DNA from 3 places in the Duffyella gerundensis genome. Region 1 is predicted to be linked to each of the others. Evidence: predicted binding sites of a transcription regulator. Region 1 holds the regulator's gene; each other region holds the start of a gene.

What was found. The regulator PurR, encoded in region 1, represses purine synthesis genes. The targets are predictions, from matches to a motif close to CANGCAAACGTTTGCNTG.
Region 2: a site for PurR is predicted at 1,789-1,806, ahead of tusA (sulfurtransferase TusA). Genes of this name have one in related genera too.
Region 3: a site for PurR is predicted at 2,627-2,644, ahead of pyrC (dihydroorotase). Genes of this name have one in related genera too.

Annotation. Positions count from the first base shown of each region.
Region 1 covers NZ_LN907827.1:1,820,818-1,825,714, reverse strand. Annotated here, with positions in the region: gene EM595_RS08465 (C40 family peptidase) at 27-806, shown strand; gene cydH (cytochrome bd-I oxidase subunit CydH) at 863-952, opposite strand; gene purR (HTH-type transcriptional repressor PurR) at 1,226-2,251, shown strand; gene punR (DNA-binding transcriptional activator PunR) at 2,248-3,159, opposite strand; gene punC (purine nucleoside transporter PunC) at 3,264-4,445, shown strand; gene cfa (cyclopropane fatty acyl phospholipid synthase) at 4,749-4,897, shown strand, end outside.
Region 2 covers NZ_LN907827.1:281,082-285,978, forward strand. Annotated here, with positions in the region: gene iolE (myo-inosose-2 dehydratase) at 1-171, shown strand, start outside; gene EM595_RS01250 (DcrB family lipoprotein) at 227-784, opposite strand; gene EM595_RS01255 (7-cyano-7-deazaguanine/7-aminomethyl-7-deazaguanine transporter) at 912-1,577, opposite strand; gene tusA (sulfurtransferase TusA) at 1,877-2,122, shown strand; gene EM595_RS01265 (lysoplasmalogenase) at 2,148-2,777, opposite strand; gene EM595_RS01270 (DUF2500 domain-containing protein) at 2,950-3,315, shown strand; gene EM595_RS01275 (DUF1145 family protein) at 3,340-3,609, opposite strand; gene rsmD (16S rRNA (guanine(966)-N(2))-methyltransferase) at 3,599-4,198, opposite strand; gene ftsY (signal recognition particle-docking protein FtsY) at 4,383-4,897, shown strand, end outside.
Region 3 covers NZ_LN907827.1:1,532,100-1,536,996, forward strand. Annotated here, with positions in the region: gene solA (N-methyl-L-tryptophan oxidase) at 1-180, opposite strand, end outside; gene bssS (biofilm formation regulator BssS) at 288-542, opposite strand; gene EM595_RS07040 (hypothetical protein) at 749-1,021, opposite strand; gene dinI (DNA damage-inducible protein I) at 1,170-1,412, opposite strand; gene pyrC (dihydroorotase) at 1,516-2,562, opposite strand; gene EM595_RS07055 (lipoprotein) at 2,697-3,260, opposite strand; gene grxB (glutaredoxin 2) at 3,396-4,043, opposite strand; gene rimJ (ribosomal protein S5-alanine N-acetyltransferase) at 4,422-4,897, shown strand, end outside.

The sequences.
Region 1 (4,897 bases):
TTGGGCCCTATACCTGTAACCGACTCATGCGTCTATTAATTACGCTTTTTGTGCTGGCGTTTGCCCAGTTGATGATGAATGTGGCTGAAGCGTCGCCGCAGGCACCCGTCAACGCCACCCATCACAAGGCAGAAAAGAAACTGGCACGCGATGACGACCGACGCAAAAAGCGCGCGGTAAAAACCACAACGAAAAAGTCACGCCTCACCGCCGTACAGAAATTAAAGCTTAAAAAACGCACCAAGGTTCAAACTGCTTCGCTGCAAACCCCGAAATCCCGCACTACCCTTCGCTCACTGAAACGCTACGGCCGTCATCGCCAGTCAGATGCCGCTGAGACGGAAACCGCCGCGGCAAAACTGGCGCCATTGAAAATGAGCAAGGCACACCGCGCGCGCTATCAGAAAGCCCGTGAAACGGCGATGAATAAGCTGATGGGTCAGCTGGGCAAACCTTATCAGTGGGGCGGTGCCTCACCGCACACCGGCTTCGACTGTAGCGGCCTGGTATGGTATGCCTATAAAGATCTGGTTAAGTATAAGATTCCGCGCACCGCCAACGAGATGTTTCATTTGCGTGATGCCGCTCAGATCGACCGCGAATCGCTGCAAAAAGGCGATCTGGTGTTCTTCCGCATTAACAACCGCGGCGCTGCTGACCATGTTGGCGTGTATCTGGGCGATGGCAAATTCATTCAGTCGCCACGGACCGGAAAAGATATTCAGATTACAGCGCTGGGAGAAGATTACTGGCAGCGCCATTACGTTGGCGCACGTCGCGTGATGACGCCGAAAAATATTCGTTGACACCTGCTGTTGCGCAACAAAAAAAGGCCGCGTTGATGCGGCCTTTTTTGTCGGCGTCAGTGCAGAATTGCCGTCACGCTAAATGCAATGATTACCGCCAGCGCGCCGGCGGTAGTCAACAATGCCATTTTTAAATCAGTGCTCATGGTTATCCTCGTGGTCTCTTTTTATCGTAAGATTTATCTTGCTCGCTGGGTAAACATCTCGTTTTCTTGCAGCAGCCTTGCTAGAATTCGCCCTTCGCGTTGCGCAACATTACGCGACCTGTCTGCTGTTAGCGCTTTTAACGACGTCACCCCCCTATTTTTGGCGTTTATTTCGGCAATTAAGGCCGGTTGCGCCGCATTACATTCCGCAGACGCAAACGTTTAACATTATGCTTATCAACCCTTTGCGATAAGCGCAGGAGTAGCACTTCCATGGCAACAATCAAAGACGTGGCAAAACTGGCCGGTGTTTCAACCACCACCGTGTCGCACGTCATCAACAAAACACGCTTTGTCGCTGAAGAGACGCGCGAAGCGGTATGGGCAGCAATCAAAACGTTGCACTACTCACCGAGTGCCGTTGCCCGTAGCCTTAAGGTCAATCACACCAAGTCGATCGGCCTGCTGGCTACCTCAAGCGAAGCGCCCTATTTCGCCGAAATTATAGAGGCGGTAGAAAACCGCTGCTTTGATCGCGGATATACATTGATTCTGGGCAACGCCCACAATGACCTGCAAAAACAGCGCGCCTACCTGTCGATGATGGCGCAAAAGCGCGTCGATGGCCTGCTGGTGATGTGCTCTGAATATCCTGATGACCTGCTTAAAATGCTGGAAGAGAACCGCAATATTCCAATGGTGGTGATGGACTGGAGCGAGTCGCGTGGCGATTTCACCGACACCGTACTTGATAATGCCTTCCACGGTGGTTATCTGGCGGGCCGCTATCTGATCGATCGCGGCCATCGCGATATCGGTGCGATTCCTGGCCAGCTGGAACGTAACACTGGCGGCGGTCGCCATGCGGGATTCCTCAAGGCGTTAAATGAGGCCAACATCGCCGTGCGCGATGAGTGGATCGTCCAGGGTGACTTCGAACCAGAGTCGGGCTACAAGGCGATGCAGCAGATCCTGTCACAAAAACAGCGGCCAACTGCTGTGTTCTGCGGTGGCGATATCATGGCGATGGGCGCAATTTGTGCCGCGGATGAGATGGGTTTGCGCGTGCCGCAGGATATTTCAGTGATCGGCTATGATAACGTGCGCAATGCGCGCTATTTTACGCCTGCCCTGACCACCGTACATCAGCCAAAAGAGCAGCTGGGCGTTACCGCGCTGGATATGCTGCTGGAGCGCATTCTCAGCAAACGCGAGCAGCAGCAAACCATTGAGGTGCAACCGACGCTGATTGAACGTCGTTCAGTCGCCGACGGCCCTTTCCTCGACTATCGTCGTTAATGGCTTTCCTGCAGCCACTCCTGGTTCAGCGTGGCCGGATCGCCAAGGTAATCGAGCAACCAGCTTAGCGCAGGGGAACTCTGTTGTTCAGACCAACTGACACAGCAGGGGCTGCCCGGGAACTCGCTGGCCAGCTGCAGCGCCTGTAAGGTGCCGTCCCGCTCCAGCGGCGCAGCAATGTGCGCCGGTATCATGCCGACGCACAATCCCGCCAGTAGACACTCCACGCCGCTTTGCCAGTCAGGCACCACCAGTCGACGCTGATTATCCAGCGTCCAGGTGGTGCGACGCGTCAGGGCACGTGACGTATCTTCCATCACCAGCGACGGCCACTCACGCAGGGCATCATCGCTGACCACACCCGTGATGCTGGCCAGCGGATGTGATTTTTCCACCACGCAACGCCAGTTAACGGTTCCCATATCGCGGAAGGCAAAGCGCCCACCCACCGGGATCGCCTGCGTGGCACCGATGGCCACGTCTACCCGCCCGTCAGCCAGCGCATCCCAGACGCCGTTGAACACCTCCATGCTGATTAACAGTTCCATATCCGGGAAATGCCGATAGAAATCCAACACCAGTTGCCGGGTGCGTGGCGGCTTAACAATACAATCAACGGCGATGCTCAACTGGCCGCGCCAGCCGTTGGCTACCTGCTGACACTGACGTCGGGTGGCAAGCATTTTTTTGATAACAGAACGGCCTTCGACGACAAAATGTTCCCCGGCAGCGGTTAAAATTACGTCGCGGTGACGCCGTTCGAACAGCGGTACAGCCAGCCAGCGCTCAAGCTGGCGCACGGTATAACTGATAGCGGAAGGCACGCGGTGCAGCTCTTCCGCCGCGGCGCTGAAGCTGCCAGTACGTGCCACAGCATCAATCACTTCTAACCCATGTTCAGACCACATTGTTTGCCTGCAAAAAATTTCAAAGCCAGAGGCAAATATTACCGTTTCACAACGCGCTGTGCATGCTTTTACACTGCGCCGACAATAATTTTGATGAGCGTCCCATGACCAGGAATATTTTTTTCTTACCTTACCTCGCGTTATTAAGCATGCTCGGCTTTCTGGCCACCGACATGTATCTGCCTGCTTTTTCGCTGATGCAGCAGGATTTTGCCACTGAAGCTGGGGTGATCAGCGCCAGCCTGTCGATTTTTCTGGCCGGTTTTGCCGTTGCCCAGCTGATTTGGGGCCCGCTTTCCGATCGCATCGGCCGCAAGCCGGTGCTGCTGGCTGGTTTGGCACTGTTTGCCGTTGGCTGTGGCGGCATGCTGTGGGTGCAGGATACCCACTGGATGCTGATATTACGTTTCCTGCAAGCGGTGGGCGTCTGTGCTGCTGCCGTTAGCTGGCAGGCGCTGGTGGTTGATACGTATCCAGCCCATAAGTCTAACAAGGTGTTCGCCACCATTATGCCGCTGGTGGCGCTGTCGCCCGCGCTGGCGCCTTTGCTGGGTGCGTGGCTGCTGTCGCATTTTTCATGGCGCGCGATTTTCCTCGCCCTGATGGCGATTGGCCTGCTGCTGCTGATTCCGACTTCACTGCTGAAAAGCAAAGATCGCAGCGTCAAGCCCAACACGGCGCAGCCTGGTTTTGCCACGCTGCTGCGTTCTGCTATCTACAGCGGTAACGTACTGATTTATGCCGCCTGCTCGGCCAGCTTTTTTGCCTGGCTAACCGGTTCGCCGTTTATTTTGCACGATATGGGCCTGACGCCTGGTGATATCGGCCTGAGTTATATTCCTCAAACCATCGCGTTTCTGGTAGGCGGTTACAGCTGTCGCGCCGCGTTAAATCGCACCACCGGCGATCGTCTGCTGCCCTGGCTGATTGTGCTTTACGGCGTCAGTATCATTGCCCTGTTTATGGTGGCGATGAGCGGTAATCCTTCGCTCACCATGCTGCTGATCCCCTTCTGTGGTATGGCGATGGCCAACGGCGCAATTTATCCGATTGTGGTAGCGAGTGCGTTATCCCCTTTTCCGCACGCTACCGGTAAAGCGGCAGCGCTGCAGAATATGCTTCAGTTAGGCCTCTGCTTTGTCGCCAGCATGGCGGTTTCGCAATGGCTGACGCATCCGCTGTTGACCACCAGCATCGCCATGCTCAGCACCGTTTTTCTGGCGGCTGCGGGTTACTGGTGGCAGCGTTCAGCGGAACGTCCTGCGCAGGTGTTAGCTGAATCCTGATTGGCCACAAAGTTAGCACGCTAACAATAATGCATTGAATATTGCCCTGGGTGAGCATATACTCATTCGGGGCATTATTTTATCTAAAATCAGTAACATAACGGCTAGCAATATGCGCCGTTACGGCTGTAAATTTTTTTTCAGTGCTGCGTTCGCAACACGTTTTATTTTTTTCTTTGTTTTCAAACCTCTGTTAAAAGCCGATGTCGAGGGGCATGGAAATTCCGTGCGTGCTCTCACAACACGAAAAGAAATTGACTATTCTTTTTCTCAAGTTTTGATCATACGGGTGATGGAGAAGCTATGAGTTCATCATGCATCGAAGACGTAAATCTGGAAGAGAATCACTGGTATCGTATTGCACATGAAATGCTGGCTGGCGTCGGTATCGAAGTGAATGGGCCGCATCCGTGGGACATTCAGGTTAAGCATCCCGATTTTTTTAAACGGGT
Region 2 (4,897 bases), 1.5 Mb from region 1:
ACCGTGCCTGGCGATGGCGTGATCGATTTCCGTCCGGTGTTCGCGCTGCTGGATGAGCGTGGATACACTGGCTGGATGGTGGTGGAAGCTGAGCAGGATCCGGCGCTGGCCAACCCGTTTGAATATGCGGTAAAAGCACGAAAATATATTCGTGAAACCGCCGGGATCTAATCGGGTGATGCGGAGATAAAACGTGGGAAGGGCGGCATAATGCCGCCCTTTTTTATTACTTCAGCGTCACGGTATTAACGATATTTTCCGCTTCGGTCTGCGCCTGCTGCTGGTTGTCAGCGGGCAGGCTGATCTGCATGGTCAACAGCTTGCCGTCGACTTTGGCTAAAATCACCGATGACCAGGAAGACTGGTTCTTGGCAGACACCACAGAATCAAGACGCTGTGCTGGCTGGCCTTTCAGCGTGATCGCCTTGTTGCTGACCACCTGAAGCTGCGGGTCACGGTTGCGCTGCTGCGCTTCCAGTCGCTGCGCCAGCACGTCGAGGCCATCGTTGGTGGCATCGCCTTCAATGACGATAATCGCCTTTTCGCCGCCTTCATTGGCGTAAACGTGCATATTATTCGCCTGCGTGCCCAGCTTGCCGCTCTTGTCAGACATGCCTGCTGGCAGCGTAAAGCTCAGTTTGCCATCCATTAACGTGACATTTTGCGACGCCTGACTGGCGCTGGCGCCATTATCATCAGCGGCAGCCTTGTCCGTTTTTTGATCACAGGCGGCCAGACCGACCACCAGTAAACCAATTCCTATATATTTCGCTACGTTACGCATCAGGATCCCTTTATCAGTTTGCGAACAGGTGTGTTGCTGCAGCTATAGAATCTGAATCAGCCACTAAAAGCAACTCGCCATGAGTGACAGAATCTTAGCTGCTGACGCGCGGCTTCACCATGCTCCGCTAGCTGAAATTAAGCGCACGCCGCTCGGAACGTTCAGCCAGACGCTTCAGCGCCGCATTAAGCAGCACACCGTAAGCCGGCAGGAAGAACACCATGCAGATAAGCACCTTGAAGCTGTAATCCACCAGGGCGATCTCGACCCAGTTCTGCGCCATGAACGCATCGGTGCTTTTGTAGAAGGCGATAAAGAAGAACGCCAGCGTATCGCTGATGTTGCCGAGGAACATGGCGGCGGCAGGAGCAACCCACCACTGCGGCAGCGCGCGCAGACGGTTAAAGACGTGCACATCCAGAATCTGCCCCAGCGCATAAGCCATAAAGCTGGCGCAGGCGATACGCGCAACAAACAGGTTCATCTCTTTCAGCGCGGCGAACCCCTGCCACTGCCCTTCATAAAAGGCGGCGGAGACACAATAGGAGATCAGCAACGCCGGAATCATCACCGCCAGAATGATGCGACGGGCCAGCGGCGCGCCAAAAATGCGCACGGTGAGGTCGGTAGCGAGAAAAATAAACGGAAAGCTGAACGCGCCCCAGGTGGTATGAAAGCCGAAAATAGCGATCGGCAGTTGCACCAGATAGTTGCTGGAGATGATCACTAACAGATGGAACAGGGAGAGCCCAATCAGCGCATGCATACGCTGACGTTCGGTGAAACGAATCATGATAAGCCTTTTTTAAGTGGGGTTAGGGAACCCATTGGTCATTGTCTGCGATATCGCGCGGCAACGACGTTGCTGCGGCGTGACATCGCCAGCTATGGATAACGTGATCTATAAGCCAGCGCAGCGGTTGCTGCCTGCGCATAACAGCACAATTGCTCATAAAACGCGCCGCATCTTACCGCGACAGGGCGCTAATGCAATGGTTAATTTTAGCGCAAACGATATCGTTGACCACACGGCTTGCGCCCGGTGGCGTCAGGGGTAAAATGTGCGGCCATTCCCCCTGCGAGAGAGAGATGATGAGCGATATTTTCGCCGATGCTGATAAGACGTTGGACGCGCTTGGGCTGCGCTGCCCGGAGCCGGTCATGATGGTCAGAAAAACCGTGCGCCAGATGGCTGACGGCGAAACGTTGCTGATTATCGCCGACGATCCAGCTACCACGCGCGATATTCCCGGATTTTGTCAGTTTATGGAGCACCAGCTGATTGCGCAGCATACCGACAGCCTGCCGTATCGTTATCTGCTGAAGAAGGGATTATAAGGCGGCGCAGGGCCGCCTGGTGAGATTACAGCAGGTAGAGGGAACGCACGATCAGGAAGTGGCCGGCAAAATAGCAGGCGGCAACGATGGCGCTGTCTGCGGTAAAGCGACGGCGAAAGTGCGTGCCGAACCAGATGATATTGGCCAGCAGCAGCAGTGACGCGCCCGCAACCAGCGTGAAGGTGTAGTCGGTAGGCCGGAAGGTATATTGTTCGGCCGCCATCCAGACCATCACCAGCGTCATGCCGATAAAAGTACAGATTGGCCAGCGCAGATCTTCCAGTCGTGTCCAGATGGTGGCAATCAGCAGCGCACCGATGATCAGCAGCGCCAGCGGAATCGGCCAGAAGAAGGTCACGGTCATGTTGGCGGCAAAACTGATGGTGTAAAACAGGTGCGAAAGAAAGAACGCGCCCAGCGCCCACAGCATACGCTGGCGCGGCAGCAGCATCAGCGCATCGCCTGCCAGCGTCGCCACCAGGCCAAAGATGATTAAATAATCGGTGGTGGTGAGCGTCGGCGATTGCCAGGCCAGCGCCACTAACAGCAGCAGCGTAACCGGTTTAAAAACCCAGCGCTGCCATTGTGGCCCGCGGTAAGAGGCGTCAACGTAGAGCCATCCGGAGAAAAGTACGGCAAGAAAAGACCACAGCATTACCATTTCCTTTTAAGCAGGGCGGTGTGCCCGGTGAGTCAGATAAAATTCCCATAATGTCGCCTCAAGTTTAGGAGATGAGATCGCGATGTGACAATGGGCGTACTCTGGATGTATCCTTTTGGCCGGCGAAAAAGCCATTACCCGATTCCTGAATAGCGTGAGAGATATTATGAAGCCACCGATCCTCTTTTTTATCGTTCTGGCATGCATTGCGATTCTGGCTACGCGGCAGTTTATCAAGCAGCGTCGCGAGGCGGTGATCAACAATGCATCGCCGGTACGTTCACTGCCGGTCGAAGTGAAAAACAAGCAGGAGTTCCCCTCTCCCAACCGCCATTCGCGGCAGCGCGAAGTGATCGCCGGTGAAACCATGCGCTATGAAGCCTGGTTCCATCCGCTGAACGGCGCCGGTGATTTTAAGCTGCCGCTGTGCGCCAGTGATTATCATCAGATGGATAAAGGGGTGAAAGGCGAGCTGAAGGTACAGGGGTCGCGCTTCGTCAGCTTTACGCCCCAGCTGCACTCCGCACGTTAAAAAAAGGGCGCCGCGGCGCCCTTGTTACTGTTTGGGATAGTGCTTTTTCTGCCACGCCAGCAGTTCAAATACGCCGAAGAAGAAGATCTTCGCCTGCGTCAGGCCACTGAGCTTTGGCGCATCTTTGGGCTGCGTTGCGCGCAGCAGCACCAGTTGCAAGCCATGCATAATGACCATGAAAAACAGCGCCACGTTCACGAAGTAGGTCAGCGGTTTCGGAAAGGGATGAACCACGTTTAACAATAAAAAGGCCCAAACAAACAGCATTAACAGCCGACCGATATTAAGCCACATGCGTCTTCTCCTGACGTGATGCCTGACGAGCATAAAGACGATACGCAACCTGACCGGCAATTTTCTCGCGGTGCAGATTCCAGTTTACCGGCACGGGCGGCATGCCATTTTCCACTTCACTTTCCACGTAAATCAGCGCGTTCTCTGCCAGCCAACCATGCTGCTCCAGCAGGCTGAGCGTCTGTTCCAGCAGGCCTTTGCGAAAAGGCGGATCGATAAACACCACATCATGCGGTTCGCCGGCCTGTGCCAGCCAGCTCAGCGCATTGGCCTGCACCACGCGGCCATTCTGGGCATTCAGCGCGCTGAGGTTTTTTTGCAGCTGCTGAGCAACCGGCTTCTCCAGTTCCAGCAGCGTGACCGACGCGGCATAGCGTGACAGCGCTTCCAGCCCCAGCGCACCGCTGCCAGCGAAGCAATCCAGACAGCGCGCCTGCTGAATATCCGCTGACAGCCAGTTAAACAAGGTTTCGCGGACGCGATCGGTGGTAGGGCGCAGACCGGCGCTGTCAGGCACCGGTAACTTACGGCCGCGCCACTGTCCGGCAATAATACGAATTTGTCCGGTGCTGCGTGTTTTCTTAATCATCTTGCTCACAACTCGTCATAATTTGTTGCGTAGTTTAACGGGCGAAACCGGCGGAGGAAACGTAAAAAGGGTGCTGTGTCGCGTTGGCAGGAAAGTGTTAGACTAACAGGCTTATTATATGCTTGTTTTCGCAGCCTGGCGCACCGTTGTCCGGGTTTTAGCCATCAAGGAGTTTGGTCGCACCATGGCAAAAGATAAAAAACGTGGCTTTTTCTCCTGGCTGGGTTTCGGTAAGGAAGAAACGCCGCAACAGCCAGCAGAAACGCAGGAAACTGAACAGCTCGCACCCGAGCACGTTGAGACTCCAGCAGAGGTTCAGGCCGAAGAGATCGTTGCTATCACTGAAAAGGTGGCCGAGGCGGAGAAAGTCCAGTCAGAGCCGGTAGCAAAAGAAGCGCCGCCGCGAGATAACGAGACGGTGAATGCTGAAGCCTTCTCTGTGCAAACCGGCGCACCGGATGACGAAATCGCGGTGCCGCCAACGGCAGCGCCGATTTCAGAAGAAGAATTAACCGCGCTGGCCATCGGCGAGCTTGAGATTGAGCCTGATGCGCCGCTCAGCGACGACGAACTGGCGGCGCTGGCGCTGGCCGATGAACATCCTGAAGCGATTGCCGCAGAGGCTGAACCGGCTGCCGCTCATCCGGAAGCGATTGTCGCAGAGGTTGAGCCGGTTGACGCACATCCTGACGTAATTGC
Region 3 (4,897 bases), 290 kb from region 1:
ATAGCGAGCGCCTTCACCGTACGCATGACGAATCAACCGGGTTTCGCCGTGATGGCTGCCCTGCTGATGCGGCGGATGCGCGCTGTCAATCATCAACACTTTCAGGCCAGCGCGGGTGGCGTAATAGCCCGCCGCTGCGCCTACCGATCCGCTTCCTGCCACGATCAAATCATAAACCATCTGTTCTCTACTCCTGAGCGCTACTGCCATGGCGGGAGCATAACAAAAGATAGCGGGCATTAAAAAGGCACCCGCGGTGGGTGCCTGTCTTTAGCCTGCAGAAATGCTTAATGTTTCTTGTAGTCACGATCGTGGAACTCGGTCGATTCGATTTTTGCAATGCCAGCTTCAAGGATAGAGATAAACTGTCGGGCGACGTCGGTGGTAATCCAGTAGGTTGGGCCAACGTCAGCGTCATCTTCCTGCTGTTCCTGGGAAGAGAGTGAATGCAAGCGAAGCATCATGGCGTCATAGCTGTCAACAGTACTGATATCCCATCCAACCAGTGGATGTGTCTGAATAACATCTTTGTTCTTATCCATTATAACCTCCTTATTACTCGTTAAACGAAGTGTACTATTGAGGTCAATGCGGGCTTTTTTCTGACAGCAGCGGGCTAATTATAACACGGGTTGAACACCCGGACTGCGAGGGCACGATAAAATAGTTTTGCGCAGGAATAAAGCAAATATTCATGCGGCGAAAACACCGCATAAAAAATAATCAGCGTAATAAATAAGCCAATTAATTATTCAATAACAGGTTCACTTTTACTGCTGCCGGTGCGTTTTTCCAGCGCCTCGGCGAGTCGGGCATAATGGGTCTGCAACGCCGCATCATTTTCCTGATTCTGCGATTCCAGACGCATGCTGTGCGACAGCAGCTGGCTGGCACGTTCGTCAAGGCAGAAGGGGAGCCAGGAAAAGGCAGTTTCAAGTACGGTCAAACGGCGTTGCTGATCGCCAATCAGCGTCAGTAATTCACCAAAGGTCATCGCCTCTTCGGGATTTTCATAGGTCATGGTAGACACCTCCTGTAAGTCATCACAGGCGCAAGAATAGGTGAAGGCATAAAAAGAGTCTATATCGCGATACGCGATCTGGCGAGGCAGGCAGCGGGATAAAAAAGCCGGATGGCGACACCCGGCAAAACAGCACAAAATAAAACGGTTATTGCGGAAACCAGTCGTCAGCACTTTCCCAGGTTTCCTGCAGAATATGGCTCACCTGCTCACGCGCCTCTTTCCCTTTGCCCATCACCGTGAGGTTGTTGGCGCTGGCGTAACGTACGCTGACGTGCGCTTCATCGTCGGGAAAATGTTCGTTCAAACGTCGGGTCAGTTCTTCTGCCAGCGCATCCAGTGCGCCCGGCGGCAGCGTCTGCGTTTTTGCTACGGTAATTTCAACACGCATGAGGACCTCCGTGAATATACTGTCTATTTGTACAGTATTGTTCGGCAGCACGCAAGTGAAAGAAACGGAAGACAACGGGAAGGCGGATACCTTCCCGTCAGATTTACAGCGCGACGCGCCAGTTCAGGCTTTCACCGGCTAAAAAGGGCACTAGGCTCTCTTCGCCCAGCGCAATGCTCTCGGGCACCGTCCAGGCTTCGCGCACCAGCGTAATGCGTTCTTCATTCAGCGGCAGGCCATAAAAGCGCGGGCCGTTTTCTGAGCAGAATGCTTCAAAGTGGCTTAGCGCGCCCATCTCTTCAAACACCGTGGCGTAAGCAGGCAGCGCCACCGGCGCATTGAACACGCCCGCGCAGCCGCAGCTCGACTCTTTACGATGGCGGGCGTGCGGCGCAGTGTCGGTGCCCAAAAAGAAGCGCGGATTGCCGCTGGCGATCACGTCACGCAGCGCCTGTTGATGCACATTGCGCTTGAGGATCGGCAGGCAGTAAAGGTGCGGCCGCACGCCGCCCACCAGCATGTGATTACGGTTAAACATCAGGTGCTGTGGCGTGATGGTGGCACCGAGCAGATCATTGGCTTCCAGCACATACTGTGCTGCTTCACGGGTGGTGATGTGTTCCATGACAATTTTTAAGCCCGGAAACTGCTGGCGCAGCGGGATCATCACCGTTTCAATAAAGCGCGCTTCACGGTCGAAAATATCGATATGGGCGTCGGTGACTTCGCCATGAATCAGCAGCGGCATGCCGATCGCCTGCATGCGTTCAAGCACGCTGGCAATAGCGGCGATGCTGGTTACACCGTGGCTGGAGTTGGTGGTGGCGTGCGCCGGATAGAGCTTGGCGGCGGTAAACACGCCTTCACGAAAACCGTGCTCCACTTCTGCTGCATCCAGCGAATCGGTGAGGTAGCAGGTCATTAGCGGCTGAAAACGGTGCTGTTGTGGCAGCGCAGCCAGAATGCGTTCACGGTAGGCGCGGGCTGCGGCCACGCTGGTCACCGGCGGCACCAGGTTGGGCATCACAATCGCACGGCCACAGACTTCACTGGTATAGGGCAAAACGGTATGCAGCATCGCATCATCACGCAGATGAATATGCCAGTCGTCTGGGCGGCGAATCTGTAGTTGCTGGGGTTGTGCGGTCATCAATCAGGCTCCGGCGAGGATAAATGTCAGGGATACTTTATGCCGGGACATAAGCATAAGGGGCAAGGCAATCGATTGCACCTCATTTATATCTCCATCACATAAAAAAGCCCCTTTACGGGGCGGCTATCACTTTATTGCGTAAAAGGAATGATCAACTCGCCGGGCTTCACTTCGATACCGGTGGCAAAGCGTTTGGCCAGCGCTTCAGCCTTGCTGCGGTCGCTGCTCAGCAGATAGGCCGGTTGCTGGTTGAAGTAACTTTTCAGCGACTGGTTCAGATAGGGCGTCAGCGTTTTCAGCACCGGCTGCATTTTCTCCGGCTGCACATCGACCTGCACGATCTCCAGATCCTGCAGGAAGATAGCGCCCTGTTGGCGATCAAAGCGCGGCTGAGCGCGCATGGTCAGCAGCATCTCCGCCTGCTGTGGGCCAAACAGCGAAGTGATATTGACGGCGGCATGGCCGGTGAGCGTCACTTTGCCTGGATCCTGACGGCCAATCTGGCTGTTAAGCTGAGAGAGCACAATATGCGCGTTAACCAGCCCCGATACGCCAACCTCTTTTTCGAAGTTATTGTGTTTCGCCAGCGCCTGGTTGATCTCCTGTTCGCTGATGGTGTATTGCGTGAGCTTGTTACAGCCGCTCAGGCAGAGCATCAGCAGCAGCATCGACGCCCCGGCGATAATCTTTTTCATTGCACGCTCATCTGGTCAGTAAATAGTGAGGGCGCATAGCTTGCCTCAAGGCGGACACGCTGTCACCAGGTGCAGGCGTAAAGAAGAGGATTGGGAAGGGGGAAAAGCGGGCAGCAGAATGCCACCCGCAGCAGGTTACTGCGCAATAGAGGAGAGCAAGTTAATCTGCGTCTGTTTCGCCATGTTGTCGCGGTATTCCGCCACGCGCGACGGGTAATTCACGCCGGCTACCAGCGTCAGCGAGCGCAACAGCGGAAACAGATTGATGTCATCTTCAGAGAGTTCGCCGTTAACCGCGTTGGGCTGCACGATCAGCTTGTCGAGCTGGCGCAGATCATCACTGATATTTTTAATCAGGCCGGCCGAATGGCTTTTCAGCTCGCTGAAATCGCCCATCGTCGCTTCCTTTTTGTTTTTGAAGTAAGCGCGCGCTTCCGGCGTATCAAACTCGGCAAAGGGTGCCTCAGCGACGCGTGGCGTAATCAGTTTGTAGACATAGCCATTGACCCGGCGTAGCCAGTCGGCGATGGCGGCATTGGTGCCGCCGGTCAGCAGCGGCTGGCCGTCGCTGTTATCCACAAAATGCACAATGTCCATGCTTTCCGCCATGGCGCTGCCATCCGCTTTCTGCAGGATCGGCACCATTTTCTGCCCAATCAGGCGGCGCGGCGTCTCTTCATCGTCGTTGGACAGGACGATCAGTTCCACCGGCAGGTTCTTCAGACCAAAAATCATGCGTGCCTTTACGCAAAAGGGGCAATGTTCGTAAATGTATAATTTCACGTTAGCGTCTCCTTGTTGTATTTGGTCACAGGCCTGGTAATGGCCTCAATAAAGTATGGAAGAGAACGGGCGCAGGTCAACCCGGCTTCGGTTGTAGCCAGACAGATGACCATCAACAGCACGGCAAACGCAGACGAAGAGAAACCGGTTAAGCGGCTGAGCTGCGGACGGTTTTTTCAGGGGTTTCGCCGTGCGGTGGGTAAGAATTGTCCTGTTTGCGACAGCCTCACGAAAGTGAAACTGTGGTTTTACCCTTGTGCCTGTTGAAGGTTATAGTTAACCGCAGGCGCGGAGATTTCCCGGCTGGCTGTCGCCGCCGTTGCCCATTGCGCCCACTATCACCGATGCGTTTTGCAGGCCACAACTTCAGGAGAGAAAATGTTTGGCTACCGTTCTGCTGCTCCCCGGGTACGTCTTACCACCGACCGCTTAGTGGTCAGGCTGGTTCATGAACGTGATGCTTGGCGAATGGCTGACTACTATGCGGAGAACCGCGATTTCCTCAAGCCCTGGGAGCCGGTGCGTGATGAGAGCCACTGTTATCCTTCCGGCTGGCAGGCACGGCTGGGGCTGATCACCGATATGCATCGTCAGGGCAGCGCCTACTATTTCATCCTGCTGGATGAGCAGGAGAGCGAAGTGCGCGGCGTCGCCAACTTCAGTAACGTGCTGCGCGGCTCGTTCCACGCCTGTTATCTCGGTTACTCGCTGGGCGAAAAATGGCAACAGCAGGGCTTGATGTTTGAAGCGCTGCAGGCCGCCATCGGCTATATGCAGCGTCAGCAGCGAATTCATCGCATCATGGCAAACTACATGCCGCACAATGCGCGCAGCGGTAACCTGCTGGCGCGTCT